DNA from 3 places in the Burkholderia sp. 22PA0099 genome. Region 2 is predicted to be linked to each of the others. Evidence: riboswitches for the same ligand, from Rfam matches in the RefSeq annotation. Region 2 holds a riboswitch; each other region holds the start of a gene.
The links. A riboswitch is a leader RNA that binds a small molecule or an ion and turns the genes downstream of it on or off. The one in region 2 is predicted to bind glycine.
Positions count from the first base shown of each region.

Region 1: linked by a shared signal. The riboswitch ahead of AB4851_RS10185 (ketopantoate reductase family protein) and the one ahead of gcvT (glycine cleavage system aminomethyltransferase GcvT) in region 2 are both predicted to bind glycine.
Region 3: linked by a shared signal. The riboswitch ahead of AB4851_RS23145 (D-amino acid dehydrogenase) and the one ahead of gcvT (glycine cleavage system aminomethyltransferase GcvT) in region 2 are both predicted to bind glycine.

Region 1 covers NZ_CP163164.1:2,273,392-2,279,172, forward strand. The annotation lists gene adh (aldehyde dehydrogenase) at 1-195, opposite strand, end outside; gene AB4851_RS10175 (AraC family ligand binding domain-containing protein) at 577-1,413, shown strand; gene AB4851_RS10180 (threonine aldolase family protein) at 1,492-2,589, shown strand; glycine riboswitch at 2,730-2,819, shown strand; glycine riboswitch at 2,824-2,915, shown strand; gene AB4851_RS10185 (ketopantoate reductase family protein) at 2,951-4,204, shown strand; gene AB4851_RS10190 (pyridoxal phosphate-dependent decarboxylase family protein) at 4,304-5,659, opposite strand; gene AB4851_RS10195 (aldo/keto reductase) at 5,747-5,781, opposite strand, start outside.
Region 2 covers NZ_CP163165.1:130,708-136,488, reverse strand. The annotation lists gene gcvP (aminomethyl-transferring glycine dehydrogenase) at 1-1,964, opposite strand, end outside; gene gcvH (glycine cleavage system protein GcvH) at 2,028-2,408, opposite strand; gene gcvT (glycine cleavage system aminomethyltransferase GcvT) at 2,468-3,586, opposite strand; glycine riboswitch at 3,683-3,806, opposite strand; glycine riboswitch at 3,841-3,943, opposite strand; gene AB4851_RS15825 (hypothetical protein) at 4,692-5,099, opposite strand; gene AB4851_RS15820 (oxidoreductase) at 5,274-5,781, opposite strand, start outside.
Region 3 covers NZ_CP163165.1:1,696,063-1,701,843, reverse strand. The annotation lists gene AB4851_RS23165 (SDR family oxidoreductase) at 1-749, opposite strand, end outside; gene AB4851_RS23160 (glutathione S-transferase family protein) at 982-1,734, opposite strand; gene AB4851_RS23155 (helix-turn-helix transcriptional regulator) at 1,682-2,602, opposite strand; gene AB4851_RS23150 (hypothetical protein) at 2,599-2,823, opposite strand; gene AB4851_RS23145 (D-amino acid dehydrogenase) at 2,877-4,082, opposite strand; glycine riboswitch at 4,239-4,333, opposite strand; gene AB4851_RS23140 (YadA family autotransporter adhesin) at 4,693-5,781, shown strand, end outside.

The sequences.
Region 1 (5,781 bases), on a different replicon from region 2:
CGCTGCGTCCAACGCCAGTTCGACATCTTCTGCCTGAGAGCGTGGTACGTCGCAAAGCGGCTGGCCGGTAATTGGGGATACATTGGTGAAGTATTCACCGGCAACGGGCGGAACCCATTGTCCACCGATGAAATTGTCATACTTGCGCCGGTATGGGAACGAGGTCGTCAGGTGTTCGAGGTCAGCATGATTCATGGAAGTGTCTCGCTTGGAATGAGAGGGACGCTGGACAGAAACCGTCCGTGCCACGGCCTGCTTAAAGCGGTGCCAGGTCGTAGTCGGGGGCCGTCCGTTACGGTTGCGTGGAGCGGCGCACGCGCATCGAAGCGCGGCCGTCCAGGTATCGTCGCGGCTTCCAAGTGATAGGAGATGGACAAAATTGCGGTTTTGTACAAAAAACGGGGCCGCGTGCCGCCGTTAGGGGCGTGATGAGCCCATGATTCGCAGCATTGACGATTATTTAGATGTAGCTACAATCAATGCGTCCGGTTTGCTCGACAGGGCAAGGCGCGAATGCACCGCGGCACCTGTTCCTGCCGGATGATCCCCGGACACCACCGACTATGGGTCACGACCATGGATACAGCACATCCATCCCGATCGAACCAGGCAAAATTTTGGCGCGAGCCTGGCTTTGCCGACGCCGAACTGATGACAGCCAGCTATCGCACGCATCGGTTCCCGCCGCATGCGCACGACGAGTTTGCGATCGGCGTGATCGAACGCGGTGCACAGGCGTTTCTCGAGGGCCGTGGCCGAAGGCTGATCATGCCGCAGGGCGCGATCTGCGTGATCAATCCGGGGCAGCTTCATGAGGGGCGTCCAGCGGTCGAAGGCGGTTGGGATTACCGCATGGTGTATGTATCGACGTCGGGCCTGCTCGGACTGTTGCGGGACGCGGACGGTGCGCCACAGCGGTCCGTGCATTTTCCCGACGTCGTAATGGACGACCCCGACACGATGCGGTTGTTTCGCGCTGCGCACATTTGCTCCGAATCCGATGACGCCAGCCAGCTTGAAAGAACATCCCGGCTTACCGCCGCGATGGCCCAACTCGTGCTGAGACACGCGTCGGCGACGCATCGGCCATCCGCCGGGGGCGCGATGCCCGGGGCAGTGCGCCGGGCGCGCGACTATATCGATGCCCATTTCGTGGATAACCCGTCGCTCGATGCCATCGCCCAGGTGGCGGGTATGAGCGCTTATCACCTGCTGCGCGAGTTCAAGAAGTCGGTCGGGGTCGCGCCTCATGCGTATCTGGTGCAGCGTCGTGTTGCATTGGCCAAACATCGCGTGCTCCGTGGCGTACCGTTGCGACAGGTCGCCATCGATGTCGGCTACTGCGATCAAGGGCACTTGAGTCGGGAGTTCAGTCGTTTTTTCGGCGTGCCGCCCGGTATCGCCCGGCAGTAAATCAGCAAGTTTGTCCAAATCGCCGGCCGGTGCGTGGCCGAAGCTGTGCTCACCATCCACCTTATCCGGGAGCACAGCATGATCGATTTACGAAGTGACACCTGCAGCCAGCCGACTCAGGCCATGCGTCAGGCCATCGCCAACGCGCCGGTCGGCGACGACGTGTATGGCGACGATCCGACCGTCAAGGCACTTGAGCGAGAAGTCGCGGAATTGCTGGGCAAGGAAGACGCGGTGTACATGGTGACCGGCACGATGACCAATCAGGTCGCGATCCGCACCCATACGGAACCGGGCGACGCGGTTCTCTTCGATCAGAATGCGCACGTCTATATTCTTGAAGGCGGCGCGCCGGCAGCGTTCTCCGGGGTACTCCCGCGCCTGCTGCCCGGTGTGCGCGGCGTCTTCACGCCGGACGACGTAGCGAATGCGCTCGGCGTGTCGCATCGATTTTTCCCCACCACGATTCCTGCCCCGATCAAGCTGCTCTGTGTGGAAAACACCCACAACATCGGTGGCGGCAAGGTGTGGCCGATCGAGCAGCTGCAGGCCGTTTGCGAGCTTGGCCGGCAGCGCGGCCTCGCACTGCACCTGGATGGCGCGAGGCTCTGGCATGCGACAGCCGCCACCGGGATTCCCGAGCGCGAATACGCACGCCATTTCGACTCGGTCAGCGTGTGCTTTTCGAAAGGGCTCGGCGCGCCCGTGGGTTCGGCGCTGGCTGGCTCTCGTGATTTCATCGCGCGCGCGCGTCGTTTCAAGCAGCAGATCGGTGGCGGGTTCCGCCAGGCCGGGATCGTCGCGGCCGGCGCGTTGCACGCACTGCGCCATCACCGTGAGCGGCTTCATGAGGATCACGAACATGCGCGCATGCTGGCCAACGGCATCGCGGGCCAACCCGGCATTTCCCTCGATGTGTCCACGGTCGAAACGAACATCGTGAGGTTCGGCATATCGTCGCTCCCGGCCGGTGAATTCGTCGAGCGGCTTTACGAAAAGGGGCTGCATGTCCTGCCGTCCGGTGCGGACGGCGTTCGCGCGATCCCTTACCTGAACATCACCCGCGATCAGGTGCAGGAGGCGATCGATATTATCTCGGCCGTCGCGCAGGCCAATGCGCATACGGCCGGCGGCAACGTCGCCCGCGACAACGTATCGTCACGCGCCGGATACTGACCCGGCGGTCGAGAGGCACGACTGAACGACTATTTGAATAGGAATACTTGAGATTGGGGGTGGAACCGACACGCGGTAATGGATTTCCCGTTGCCGAATTATGGCGCACGCCGTTCAGGGTAAATTGGCAATCGTTCTATTCGTGCATCACGGGAGAGACCGCTTGAGCGAGCGGCACCGACGGAGCAACCGCCCCGGAAACTCTCAAGCAAAAAGACCGTGATGCAAGAACGCTCTGGAGAGTGGCGCCTCGCCCGCCCACCGAAGGGGAGCCACCGCCGTGGCGCAATCCGGGCGGTGGCGAAACTCTCAGGTAAATGGACAGATGGGGCATCGGCGCCGGCGGCGGTTGTCGTCGGCGATGCTCAATTCGATCTGGACCATCACATGTCACGAATCGCCATCATCGGCGCCGGCATTACCGGCGTCACGATTCGAGCGGCACCGCTATCGCGTCGGTGATCGGCGCCGATTGATTGAACCGCACATGTCGTTGTTGAAGACATCGACGGCTAGGCATGTCTCCGATATCTGGCTGGAATACTACTTTAATAGTAGTATTCCAGCCGCGGCGATGATCGCGCTCGAAGCCGTGCAGCGAGCGCCAAGCCGCATGTCACGCTGTCCGGCATACCGGCTGCGTACAGGACAACGATTCGATGGCGGAGATATGAGCAATCATCATGAAGGGCTTCGGGTTCTGATCCTCGGTGCTGGCGCGCTGGGCGGCTACTATGGCTCGCGTCTGATCCAGGCGGGCGCGAACGTGACGTTTCTCGTGCGCCCGAACCGCGCGGCCGCCTTGGTTCGCGATGGCCTGCGCGTGTCGAGCGCGCTGGGGGATTTCGGTGCGGCGGTCAATGCCGTGACCGCGGATGCGGTGGAGCCGGGCTACGACCTGGTCTTGCTGACCTGCAAGGCTTACGACCTCGACGACGCGCTGGATTCGCTGGCGCCCGCGCTCGCCGGCACGACCGGTGTGCTCGCATTGCTGAACGGCATGGCGGTGTACGACACGCTGGACCGTCGCGTCGGGCGGGAACGGGTGCTGGGCGGCGTGTCCTATATCGCCGCGTCGCTCGCAGAGGACGGCCATGTCGTGCACACCGGCAGTCAGGACAAACTGATTGTCGGTGCGCGCCATCCGCTGCAGCGCGATCTGGTGCGCCGCTTCCACGCGGCGATCGCATCCACGCCGGGTTTGCGCGTGGCGTCGGAGCGGGTCGAAGCCGACCTATGGCAGAAGTGGGTGATGTTGTGCTCGGGCGCCGCCGCGACCTGCCTGATGCGCGGGCGCTTGTGCGATATCTTGCGGACGGCGGATGGCAAGGGCGTGATCGAGGCGCTGCTCGACGAATCGCTTGCCGTGGCCGCGGCGGAGGGGTTCGGCCTCGGCGAGCAGGCGGTGAGCGGCGTTCGCGGTTTCCTGCTCGACCCGGATTCGACCTGGGCCGCGTCGATGATGCGCGACATCGCGCGGCGCGCGCCGCGCATCGAGTCCGACGCGATCGTGGGCGACATGATCGCCCGCGCGGCGCGCCATCGGATCGAGACACCGTATTTGCGAACCGCCTTTGCACATCTGCAAACTTATGCGCTTCAGGGTACGAACTGAGGCGTGCGGTCATTCGGGCGTGTCGCGGTCGGCATTGTCGCCTCGTCGATACGCCCGGTGATTGAGCAGGGGCGGTAGCGCCGCATGACTTGCCGGTGATCAGGCCGTGTCGCGTGCGCTCCGAAGCAGCGCGATGGTCCTGTCGATATCCGCATCTTCGGTGCGCCACGACGATACGCTGAGGCGGAATGCAGGGCGCCCGTCCCACACCGCCGGCCCGAACCAGGCTTCACCCGAGCTTTCAACGGCCTGCCGGATCGCAGCAGTCTGCGCATCGTTTTCTCCCCGAACCAATACCTGGTTGAGGACAACGCGATTCAGCACGTCGAAACCGGCATCGCGCAACCCGTGCGCCAATCTGGTCGCCTGGGCGCAATGACGTTCCACCATCGCGGCCACGCCTTGCTGGCCGAGCGTGCGCAGCGCGGCCCAAATCGTGATGCCGCGAGGGCGTCGGGAGAATTCGAGCGTGAGGTTCTTCTGGGCCAGGCGCGAGCCGGTGGCGTAGACGGCATCGCTGCTCAAGGTTTCCGCCAATGCGTCGGGATCGCGGCAGATCGCCATCGCGCAGTCGTAGGGCGTATTCAGCCACTTGTGCCCGTCCGTGGTCCAGCTGTCCGCGAGTTCCACACCGTCCGTATGGTGCCGCAACGCCTGCGATGCCCGCGCCCACAAGCCGAACGCGCCATCCACGTGTACCCATGCGCCTTGCGCCTTTGCCTTCGGAATGAGCGCTGCGAACGGATCGAATTCGCCGGTGTTGACCTCGCCGGCCTGCAGGCAAAGGATGGTGTTGGCGTCGAGTTCGGGCAGGCGCTCGGGATCGACGCGGCCGTGCGCGTCAGTGGCCGCCGGAATGACCTGCTCCGTGCCGAAGCCGAGCACCCGCAACGCCTTGAGCACCACCACGTGAATCCGCGCCGATACCACCACGCGGATTTGCGGCGCACCGTACAGCCCCTTCGTGTCGAGATCCCATCCGGCCCGCTTGAGCAAGGCGCGCCGCGCGGCCGCCAGGCAACTCAGCCCGCATGCCGTGGCCGACGTGCCGAAGCCGACGGCGCTGCCTCGCGGCAGATCGAGCGCCTCGAGCAGCCAGTTGCCGGCCACTGCCTCGATGCGCGCACTGACGGGCGATGCCATGGCCAGCGGCGCGCCCTGATCCCACGCCATCATCAGCCGCTCGGCCGCGGCCGCGCCCGGCAACGACGCTCCCACGACGAAACCGAAATAGCGCGGCCCGTTCGAGGCCACCGTGGCGGGCGAGCCGATGTCGTCGAGCAGCGCCAGCGTATCGTGCGCGGAGCGTCCCTGTTCGGGGAGCGGTTCGTCGAACGCGGCCAAGGCCGCGAGCGCCTCCGGCGTGGGAAAGACACGCCGGGTTTCGACCGACTCGAGATAGTGAGCCGCGCGCTGATCGGCGTCGGCGAGCAGGGCAATTTCGCCGGCTTTCATGTCGGCGATGCTGCCCGGGGCCGGAAGGTGAGTGTTCATATTGTTCAGGAAAACGAAGCAGGATGGGAGGGCGCCGAACGCGCTGCGTCAGGCAACCGGGAGGAGCGGCAGCGCGGTATCGG
Region 2 (5,781 bases):
TCCGCCTTGGCCTTCAGGTCGGCGATGTCGACGTTGCCCTGCTCGTCGCAGGCCACCACCACCACCTTCATGCCGGCCATGTGCGCCGAGGCCGGGTTGGTGCCGTGCGCCGACGCCGGGATCAGGCAGACGTCGCGATGGCCTTCGCCGCGCGAGGCGTGATACGCGTCGATGATCAGCAGGCCCGCGTATTCGCCCTGCGAGCCGGCGTTCGGCTGCAGCGACACGGCCGCATAGCCGGTGGCCGCCACCAGCATCTGTTCGAGCTGGGCGATCATGGTGCGATAGCCCACCGTTTGATCTTCCGGCGCGAACGGGTGGATCTGGCCGAATTCGGGCCAGGTGACCGGCAGCATTTCCGAGGTGGCGTTCAGCTTCATCGTGCACGAGCCGAGCGGGATCATCGAGCGGTCTAGCGCGAGATCCTTGTCCGACAGGCTGCGCAGGTAGCGCAGCATTTCCGTTTCCGAATGATGGCGGTTGAACACCGGGTGCGTCAGGTAGGCGCTGGTGCGTTCGAGGTCGGCCGGCAGCACCGGCGCGCCCGGCAGCGCGGCGTCGAGTTCCTCGACCGACGGCGCGGCGGCCCCCGCCACCGTGGCGAACACGGCCAGCAGGTCGGCCAGGTCGGCGCGCGTGGTGGTTTCGTCGATCGACACGCCGACGCGCGTTTCGCCGGCGCGGCGCAGGTTGATGCGCTTGCCGCGCGCCGCGTCGTGCAGCGCCGTGGCCTGCGCGCCGGCTTCGATGGTCAGCGTGTCGAAGAACGTGTCGTTGACGAGCGCGAAGCCGAGCTGCCCGAGGCCCGCGGCCAGCAGGCCGGCGATGCGGTTCACGCGCAGCGCGATGGTCTTGAGGCCGCGCGGGCCGTGATAGACGGCGTACGAGCTGGCCATGATGGCGAGCAACGCCTGCGCCGTACACACGTTGGAGGTGGCCTTCTCGCGGCGGATGTGCTGCTCGCGCGTTTGCAGCGCGAGGCGCATCGCCGGCTTGCCTTGCGCATCGACGGTCACGCCGACCAGCCGGCCCGGCATCTGCCGCTTGAATTCGTCGCGCACCGCGAGGTACGCGGCGTGCGGGCCGCCGAAGCCGACCGGCACGCCGAAGCGCTGGGTGTTGCCGATCGCGACATCCGCGCCCCATTCGCCCGGCGGCGTCAGCACCGTCAGCGCGAGCAGGTCGGCCGCCACCACCACGTGGCCGCCGGCCGCGTGCACGGCTTCGGTCAGCGCGCGGTAGTCGCGCACGTCGCCGTCCACGCCCGGGTATTGCAGCAGCACGCCGAACGCGTTGGCCTCGGCGGCTTGCGCGGCCGGGCCGGTGACGATTTCGATGCCGACCGGCACGGCGCGCGTGCGAATCACTTCGAGCGTTTGCGGCAGCACGTCGTCGGCCACGAAGAAGCGGTTCGACTTCGGCTTGCCGTTGCGTTGCAGCAGCGTCATCGCCTCGGCGGCGGCGGTGGCCTCGTCGAGCAGCGAGGCGTTCGAGATGGCGAGGCCGGTGAGGTCGGTCACCATTTGCTGGAAGTTCAGCAGCGCTTCGAGGCGGCCTTGCGAGATTTCGGGCTGGTACGGCGTGTAGGCCGTGTACCAGGCCGGATTTTCGAGCACGTTACGCAGGATCACGGCCGGCGTATGCGCGTTGTAATAGCCCTGGCCGATGAAGGTCCGGAACACCTGGTTCTGATTCGCCAGCTCGCGCAGCGCGGCGAGCGCTTCCGCTTCGCTTTTCGGCTGCGTGAACGGGCCGAGCGGCAGCGTTTCGTCGCGGCGGATCGCGGCGGGAATCACCGCATCCATCAGCGCCGCGCGCGACGCGAAGCCGAGCGTGTCGAGCATCGCCTGCTGGCTGGCGGCGTCGGGGCCGATATGGCGTTCGGCGAACGCGTCGTGCGTTTCGAGCGCGGCGAGCGAGAGGGGCGTGCGGTTCATCAGGTGATCCGGATGGTCGAGCTTCATGGCATGTCCTGCGGGGTGGCGGCGCGCACCGGAGCCGGGCGCGCCGCGCGGGTCGTAAAACGCTTAGTCGATCAGCTTGGTGTACGCGGCTGCGTCGATCAGCTTGTCGGTGCTGGCGCCGGGGGCGAGCTTGATCTTGAAGAGCCAGGCTTCGTAGGCGTCTTCGTTGACCGATTCCGGCGTGTCGATCGCGTCGGCGTTGACGGCGAGGATCTCGCCCGATACCGGCGAGTAGATGTCGGAAGCGGCCTTGACCGATTCGACGACGCCGACTGCTTCGCCTTCCTTGAACTGCTTGCCGACTTCCGGGAGTTCGAGGAAGACGATGTCGCCGAGCGTGCTCTGCGCGTGATCGGTGATGCCGACCGTCAGCGTGCCGTCAGCTTCGGTGCGGATCCATTCGTGTTCGTCGGTGTATTTCAGATCGGCCGGGACGTTGCTCATCGGATGCTCCTGATTGGGTTTTGTGCGTTGAAGTTCGCCGTGCGCGCGGGAGGGGGCCGTCAGACGGCCAGCACCTTGCCGTTGCGCACGAACGGGAGTTTTACCACGCGCGCGGGAAGGTTTTTGTCCCGGATTTGCACCTGCACCGCATCGCCCGCCGATACGCCGGCCGGCACGCGCGCGAACGCGATCGATTCCTGCATGGTGGGCGAGAAGGTGCCGCTCGTGATCTCGCCTTCGCCGTGCGCGGTGACGACCTTCTGGTGGGCGCGCAGCACGCCGCCGGCCTTGCCGTTTTCCTTCAGCAGGATCAGGCCGACGAAGGCGGCGCGCTGGCCGTTGGCTTCGAGCGCGGCGCGGCCGACGAAATCGCGCGGGGCGGCGAGGTCGACCGTCCAGGCCAGGCCCGCGTCGAGCGGCGAGACGGTGTCGTCCATGTCCTGGCCGTAGAGGTTCATGCCGGCTTCGAGGCGCAGCGTGTCGCGCGCGCCGAGCCCGGCCGGGCGCACGCCCTGGGCGACCAGCGCATTCCACAGCGCTTCGACGTGGCTGGCCGGCACGATGATCTCGAAGCCGTCCTCGCCCGTGTAGCCGGTGCGGGCAACGGTGAGGTCGCCGAACGGCGTGCCGGCGACCTGCGCGGCGTTGAACGGCTTCAGTTCGCTGGTGGCGGCGCGGGCGGCGGGAATCGTGTCCCAGGCCTTGGCGCGCGCGTTCGGGCCTTGCACGGCGACGATCGCCAGCTCGCGGCGCGGCGTGATCTCGAGGCCGAAGCCGCCGTCGGCGTTCAGGCGCGCGAACCAGGCGAGATCTTTCTCGGCGGTGCCGGCGTTGACCACCACGCGGAAGAAGTTTTCGGTGAAGTAATAGACGATCAGGTCGTCGATCACGCCGCCTTCCGGGTTCAGCAGGCACGAATAGAGCGCCTTGCCCGGGGTTTGCAGCTTGCCGACGTGGTTGGCGATGGCGTGCTCGAAGAACGCGCGCACGCGCTCGCCGCGGAAATCGACGACGCACATGTGCGACACGTCGAACATGCCCGCATCGGTGCGCACGGCACGGTGCTCGTCGAGCTGGGAGCCGTAGTTCACGGGCATGTCCCAGCCGCCGAAATCGACCATGCGGGCATTGAGCGCCGTATGCGCGGCGTGAAGCGGGGTGTGTTTGAGTGCGGTCATCGGGGCCTCGGGGTTCCGTCCGCGCGGGTGCGCGAGCGTGACAACGATCTGGCAATTCGCGGGATGCACGGGCGACACGACGCCAGTGAATCCTTGCCAAGCCCCTCTGTCCTTGGTACCTGAGAGATTGCGCGGCCGTGACCGGCCTGCGCGCGCCCCTTCGGTGGGCAGCTTGCCGGTGCGTTCGCACGGGCTACTGCCGCTCTCCAGAGTTCGAAACGCGCGACGCGCCGCATTGGCGGCGCGCACGGTGTTTCGACGCGGTCGGTCCTTTTGCCTGAGAGTTTGCGGGTGTGCCCCTTCGGCGGCGCGGCGAGCCGATGTACCGGCTGCTGCGCGCTCTCCCGACGCGTGCCGGCGAATGTACGCGAGGCCCAACGGCTTGTCAATTTGCGCAAATTCATGTCGCCTGGCGGCAGGCGGATGTCGCACGCCTGCGTGGCGAGGCTGGGGATAAGCCGGTGGACAAGGTGTGGAACGGCAGGGGGTAACCGGCTGTTCGGCTGTGGAAAATCGTGTGGATGACTACGTGGGCAAGCGCGGGATTTGCTGGGGATAAGCGGTGGGCAGGCGGTGGATAACGGGTGGGTAAGCAGGGGCGAAGTGTGGGATAAGGCGGTGGATAACCGGGTGGAAAAGCGCTGAAAAAGCTGTGGAAAGGGGGCCGGAAAACCGTGGGATAAGCGGTGGGCAACTGCCCGTTCGCGGTGGACAAGCCTTGGGATAACCGGTGGGCGAGCGGTGAACAAGTCGCGCGGAGCGGGCTCCGGGAGCGCCGCGCGAGGCCGCGCCATGGCGGCTTGCGGGATGAAACGGAGAGGGAGAAAGCCGGGCGCGGAGCCGACGGCGCGCCGCGCGGTGCCGCGCCATGGCGGCTTGCGAGATGAACGGAGAGGGAGAAAGCCGGGCGCGGAGCCGACGGCGCGCCGCGCGAGGCCGCGCCATGGCGGCTTGCGAGATGAACGGAGAGGGAAAAGCCGGGCGCGGAGCCGACGGCGCGCCACGCGATGCCGCGTCACGGCGGCTTGCGAGATGAAACGAAGACGGAGAAAGAACGGCGCGGAGCCGGCGGCGCACGTCGCGCTCACCCGCCCACACCCACCGCTTACACGCCGATCGCGCGCGCGGCCGTATCGAGTTCCTGGTTCAGCACGCGCTGTTCGTCGGCGGTCAGGCCGCCGCCGTGCTGGGCGCTCATGTCGTTCGCTTCCTGGCGGATCACGTCGAGCCGGCGATGCAGCGCGCGGCCTTGCGGGGGCGGATAGGCGCCACCCGTCACGCGCGAATCGATGCGCCCGCCGAGGCTGTCGATCCGGGCCAGGATGTCGTTCATGCGCTCGACGCCCACCGGCGGCGGCGCCGGTTGCGGCGGGGGCGGCAGCGTCGGCTGGACGGGGGCCGGTTGAACGGGGCGCGGACGCGGCGTCCATCGCTTCGGCGGCGGCGTGACCACGCACGCGGCCAGCGAGGCGACGAGGGCGGCGCCGAGGGCCGTACGGATCAACCGTTGCATGAATCGTTCTCCTTGTGGCGGATCGGTGAGGCGCGAATGCGGGTGCGGCGTGCCGAAAACGAAGCCGGCCCTCTCGGGGCCGGCCGTTTTAAGCACGATTGAGACTATTCCTAAGTCAGTTCGGGTTCCCGAGACTTTTGTAACGGTTTGTACCGGCGAGCGCGTACGCCGGTGTCAAAACGTTTCGCGCACGAACGGCAGGCGGCGGCCTTCGCGCTCGCTGCGATCGGCCAGCTCGATGATCGCCATCACGTCGACGGCATCCTGGGCCGTCACCGGGAACGGCGCGCGATCGTGGATCGAGGCAGCCAGCGCGCGGTAGAACTCGGCGTACTGACCGTCGAGCGTGGGCACCGGGCGTTCCGTCTCGACGTCGCCGTCGAGCAGATGCAGCACGCCGGGGTGGTTGCCGCCGCCGAATTCGACGTCGTCGGGCGTCAGGCCCGCCTTGAGTTGATCTTCCTGCGTGTCCAGCCCGAACTTCTGATAGCCGCCGCGCGTGCCGAGCACGGTGAAGCGCGCCGGCTCGATCGCCGCGAGCGCGCTCGCGTGCAGCGCCACTTCCTTGTCCGGATAGCCGAGCACCAGGTGGATCAGGTCGGCGGCCTCCGAGCCGTCGCGGCGCGCGCGCACCGTCGCGCTGACCGTGTCCGGCGCGCCGAACAGCGCCAGCGCCTGGTCG
Region 3 (5,781 bases), 1.6 Mb from region 2:
TCGGCGTCGATCACCACGCCGCTCAGGTAGGACGCACGATCCGATGCGAGGAAGCTGACCAGATCGGCCATCTCCTCGGGCTCCGACGGCCGGCCGAACGGCAGCCCGTCGAGCAGTTCGCGCCAGCGCGAGGCGTCGCCGAGCTGCGTTTCGGCGCGGCTGCGATAGAGCTTTTCGAGCCGCTGCGTCGCGCACGGCCCCGGGTTGATGCCGACCATGCGCACGCCGCGTCGCGTCGCATGCGCGCCCACCGCTTGGGTGAACGCCACCAGCGCGGCGTTCGCCGTCGAGCCGAGAATGTAGTCGTAGCGCGGCGTCACGCCGGCCGCGCCGATCACGTTGACGATCACGCCGCTGCCGCGCTCCATCATCGCCGGCAGCACCAGCCGCGCGAAATCCATATAGCCGAACAGCTTCAGTTCCCAACTGGCCCGCCACGCGGCCTCGTCGATCGCCTCCAGGCCGCCGCCCGGAATCGCGCCGGCGTTGTTGACCAGGATGTCGATCGTGCCCGCTTCCGCCAGCAGCTCGCGACGCGCAACCGGGTCGGACAGATCGACCGCGCTCGCGCGCACCGTCACCTCGCCGGCCGCCTCGACTTCGCGCCGGGCCAGTTCGAGCAGGTCGGGGTTCGACGACACCAGATGCACCGCACACCCTTCCCTGGCGAGCGCGATCGCGCTGGCCAGGCCGATGCCTTTCGATGCGCCGGTGATCAGCGCGGTGCGTCCTTTGATACCGAGATCCATGGGGTGTCTCCAATGCGTGCCGTCGGGATGGGGGAGAAGCGAGGGCTGACCGGGGCGCCGGGCGCCTCGTGTGCCGTCTCGACGGGGATCGTAGCAGGGGGCCGGGAAGTCGGTCGGCGGCGCAACAATGGCCGCGATTCGAGCAGGGGTATCGGGTGGACGAGGCGCGCGATGCGTTGCTGCGGTGGCCCTGCTCGATGCGATATCGGATGCGCCGCTACGTTGCGCGCGCTCAGGTCAGCAACGGCGTCAGGTCCGGATCGCCCTTCTCCATCGCCCGACGATACGCGGGCCGCGCGCCGATACGCTGGAGGTAAGCCAGTATGCCGGGGTAAGGCGCGAGATCGACCGGATGAAACAGGCGCATCGTCGTCAGTGAAAACACGTTCATGATGTCCGCCGCCGTGAACGTGTCGCCGGCGAGATAGGCGCTGTGCGCCAGCCGGTCGTCGATCAGGCGCAGCACCTTGTCGAGCCGCCCCCGGGTCGACGTCAACACCGGATGATCGGCCGGCAATCCGCAGCGCTCCACGGTCATCGATCGAAGCATGACCGGCTGCAGGTTGCCGTTGGCAAAATGAAACCAGTAGAGATAGGACGCGAACGCCGGATGCGACGAATCGAACTGCAGCCGCCCATGCCCGTATCGCGCGAGGATGAATTCGACGATCGCGGCCGATTCGGCCAGGCACGCGCCGTCGACCTCGACCAGCGGCGCGGCGCCGAGAGGATGCAGCGCTTTCAATTCAGGCGGCGACAGGCGTGTGACGGCATCCCGTTGATACTTCTCCAGTTCGAAGGGAAGGTCCAGCTCCTCGCAGAGCCAGATGATCCGTTCGGATTGCGAATGACCCAGATGATGAATTTTCAGCATGGCATGTGTTCCTCGGTATGAAATGTAGCGAGCGAGACGGCGATGAGCGATGCGGTGGCTAGACACCGTCCGGCGCGCCGAGATGGCGGGCGAACGACGCCGAGCGCCCACGGCGTTGTCCGCGAACGTCGGTGGGCAGATAGCCGAACCGCTCACGGAAGCGAGCCGAGAAGCGGGATGCGGAGGCATAACCGGTGGCCAGGGCGATCTCCAGTACAGGCACATCGGTGTTCTGAAGCAACGCCAGCGCATGCGACATGCGGACATCCTGCTGAAGCCGGCGAAACGATGTGTCCTCCGCCGCCAGCTTTCTTCGCAGTGTCGGCACGCTGGTTGCGATTTCGTCGGCGACGCGTTCCATCGACCACGCCGTCGACAGATCCGCGGCAAGCAGCGTGCGAACCTGCTCGCCGAACGACGCCGGCGCCGACGCCAGGGACGAAAAATGAAAACCGCGTTCGGCGAGCCACAGCAGCACTTCCCGCAAACGGCTCGCCGCGATCGCCGGCGGCAGGCCTTCGGCCGGTTGCAAGCCATTGAAGGCGCGATAGAACGATGCGCGAAACGCGTCGCCCAAGCCGGCATGCACGGCCACGCGCGGGCTCGGCCGGCGCCTGACCGGCTCGGGCATCGCGAGCAGCGCCGCACTCCAGTTGATCCAGAGCGCACGGTAGAGGCCGCTTCGGCCGGGCGTGTTGGAGATGTCGACGCGTTCACCGGCCTGCAGCGTGAACGCCGCCCCGGGGTTCGCGACGCCCTCGCCGCCACGCCAGCGAATCCGCTTGGTGCCCTCCTCGACGAGAATCAGCGTTGCCTGACCGACCACGATCCGACGCGAGGTCAGATCGGAGCGTTGCACGATATGCCCCGCCGCGCCCACCTCGGGCCTGGACAGTACGCTGCGTGAACCCGCTCCGAACCGGATTGCCTCGGCGAGGCGGTCGGCGGCCTCGCTCTCTGCCGACAGGTCGGCATTCATGGGACATCCGACAGCGAGCGCGTCGGCCACGGCACGGGCGATTCGAGCGTGGCAACGATCGGCTGCGGGCAGCGTGATGCGCGAGCGCAACGCGGCGCGGTGTCGAACGGTGAAGCGATCATGGCGGGTATCGTTGATGTCCAGGGAACGTGAGCCATTCTGTCATCAAATATCGGCATGATCGCGACGGTTTCGCTCAATCTCTGTGCGAATTCGCTCATCTCGTCGCAGCGAGGTTCGGACCGCATCCGGGCAGTCGGTCAATGCCGCGAATTCAACCCTCGCCGATCACCGACGTCACGGCTTCCGCCGTTGCCGCCGACAAGGTCCAGCCGAGATGCCCATGCCCGGTGTTGTAGAAGACGCCCGGGCGCTTGCCACGCCCCACTCGCGGCAGCATGCTCGGCAACATCGGCCGCAAGCCCGCCCACGGCACCACGCGAGACGTCGAGACGGCGGGAAAGTAGCGGCGCACCCAATCGACCAAAGGCTCGATCCGATCCGCGCGAATGTCCCGGTTCGCGCCATTGAATTCCGCCGTGCCGGCAACCCGGAAACGATCCGCGCCCAGACGGCTGGTCACGATCTTCGCGCGATCGTCGAGCAGGCTGACCCAGGGCGCGCCGTCGCGGCTCGGTGCATCGTCCAGTTGCACGGTGATCGAATACCCTTTGACCGGATAGACGTTCACGTGGTCGCCCACCATCGCGGCGAACTGCTTACTGCCGACCCCGGCGCAGATGACGACACGATCGAAAACCTCCTGTTGCCGCCCGGAGGCGATCGAGATCCGGCCGCCCTCGATCGACTCGATGCCGCCGACCGCCGTGTCGTAATGAAATTGCACGCCGCGACGCTCGCAGGCCGACGACAGCCCCCGGGTAAATTTGTGAATGTCGCCGGTTGAATCGGACTCCGTAAAGAATCCGCCGTGGAAACTGCCCTGAAGCGCCGGCTCGATCGCGCGCATCTCCTCCGGCGTCACCGCTCGACGGTCCAGCCCGCCTGCACGCAGCAAGGTGTTCACGCGCGTGGCCGCGTCGTGCTCCTTGCGCGTTGCATAGAAGTGCAAAATACCGCGCCGCTCGTGATCGAACTCGATGCCCTCGCGCTCCGCAATCTCGAACAGATGGGCACGGGCGGCGATCGCCAGCCGCACGGTCTCGATCGTGTTCGCTTCGTAGCGCGGGATCTTCCCGAGGAATTCGGCGATCCAGCCGTACTTGTGCGCACTGGGGCGCGGGTTCAGGAGCAGCGGCGCGTCGCGCGTGAACATCCACCGCAACCCCTTCAGTACCGTGGCCCGGCTGTTCCAGACTTCCGCATTGCTGGCCGAGAGCTGGCCGCCGTTGGCGAAGGAGGTTTCCATCGCGGCATAGCGGTGCCGTTCGAAGACGGTGACGCTGTGGCCGCGTTGCGAGAGCGCATAGGCGGTCGTGACGCCGGTAATGCCGGCGCCAATGATGGCGATTCGTGACATGTGATGGTCCAGACAGTGTTGAGCATTGCCGGCGATCCGTGCCGCCGGCGCATTTGCCCCATCTGTCCGTTTACCTGAGAGTTTCGCCACATCCCGCATGACATCGCGGCGCGGCTCCCCTTCGGTGGGCGCGCAAGGCGCCGCTCTCCAGAGTGTTCCCGCATCACGGTCCTTTTGCCTGAGAGTTTCCGGGGCGGTTGCTCCGTCGGCGCCGCTTGACTTGAGCAAGCGGTCTCTCCCGTGATGCACGTGTAGAACGACCGCAAACTTACCATACGCAATGCGGAACGGCCAACGAAAACGCGATATCCCTTACCGCGCGCTCGTCCTCGACACCGATCTGCCGATACACGGCGTCGAAGCCTCCACGGCGACCCCGCGACGCGTGCCCCGGTATGGATTTTCGCGCCCCCGCCAGGGCATCGACCGCCTCTTTCGCCCGCCATTCAGCCGGTACGGAATTGACTCGACCACCGGTGCCCGCATCGCCGTCGCGCCGGCGTTTTCCGGTTTTAGTACTAGTCCTATGCGGTTCGAAACCGGTCAGATATCACCGATGGTCAGCACTTTGTAAAGTGAACTCATCGGTTAAAACCTACTGGAGCGAACCATGAAAACCTCACTGATCCAACGCGCAGTCACCACCACCTTCCTCGTCGGCGCCATGTTTGGCGGCGTGAACGCAGCCCATGCCGCTTCGACCAGCGACTACTTCGTGGCGAAGGGCTCGGCCACCGTCGACGATTCCGCCACGGCCAAGGGCGCGAACGCAGTGGCAGCCGGCGCGTCGGCCGCCGCGAATGGCGCCGACTCGACCGCCCTCGGCCACGGCGCCATCGCCGCATCGGCAGGCGCCAGCGCGATCGGCGCGGGTGCCAGCGCCTCGGGCGCCGGGGCTGTCGCACTGGGCAACAACGCGGTAGCGGCATCGGGCAGCGCCGGCAACATCGCCATCGGCCAGGGCTCGCTGTCGAACGGTGGCGGCGGAGCGATCGCGCTGGGCCTCAATGCCAACAGCGGCAGCTACGATTCGGTGGCGGTCGGCACCAATGCGAAGACGCTCGGACATAGCTCGGTATCGATTGGGGAAGACGCCCTGAGCGCCTCGTCCGATTCGGTGACGCTCGGTCACGCGGCCAGCACCGCCGGCAGCAGCTCGGTCGCCATTGGCGTGAAGGCAGCGGCCAACAGCTATAACTCCGTCGCGATCGGCAACGGCGCGCAGACCAACAGCTACAACTCGGTCGCACTCGGCAACAGCGCGCTGACCACCGGTTCGAGCTCGGTCGCCATTGGCGTGAAAGCAGCGGCCAACAGCTACGACTCCGTTGCGCTCGGGGCGGCCGCCACCGCGAATTCGTCGCTGGCGGCGGCGATCGGCTACGGCGCAGCCGCGAATTCGCAAGCCGCCGTGGCCGTCGGCTACAAGGCGACCGCCAACAAGGTCGCGGACATCGCGATCGGCGATCAGGCGCTGGCCGACTCCACCGGTCTGGGCAATCCCGCGTCGGCACTCGGTTATCAAGCGCACGCAATCGGCTCGGGCACCGCGATCGGTGCACTCGCAAACGCCGCCACGGTCCAATCGACCGCGTTGGGCGCGAACAGCACGGTATCGGAACTCAACGGCACCGCGATCGGCTTCGGCGCGCAAGTGCAAGCCGGCGCCACCAACGCCGTCGCACTCGGCCAGGGCAGC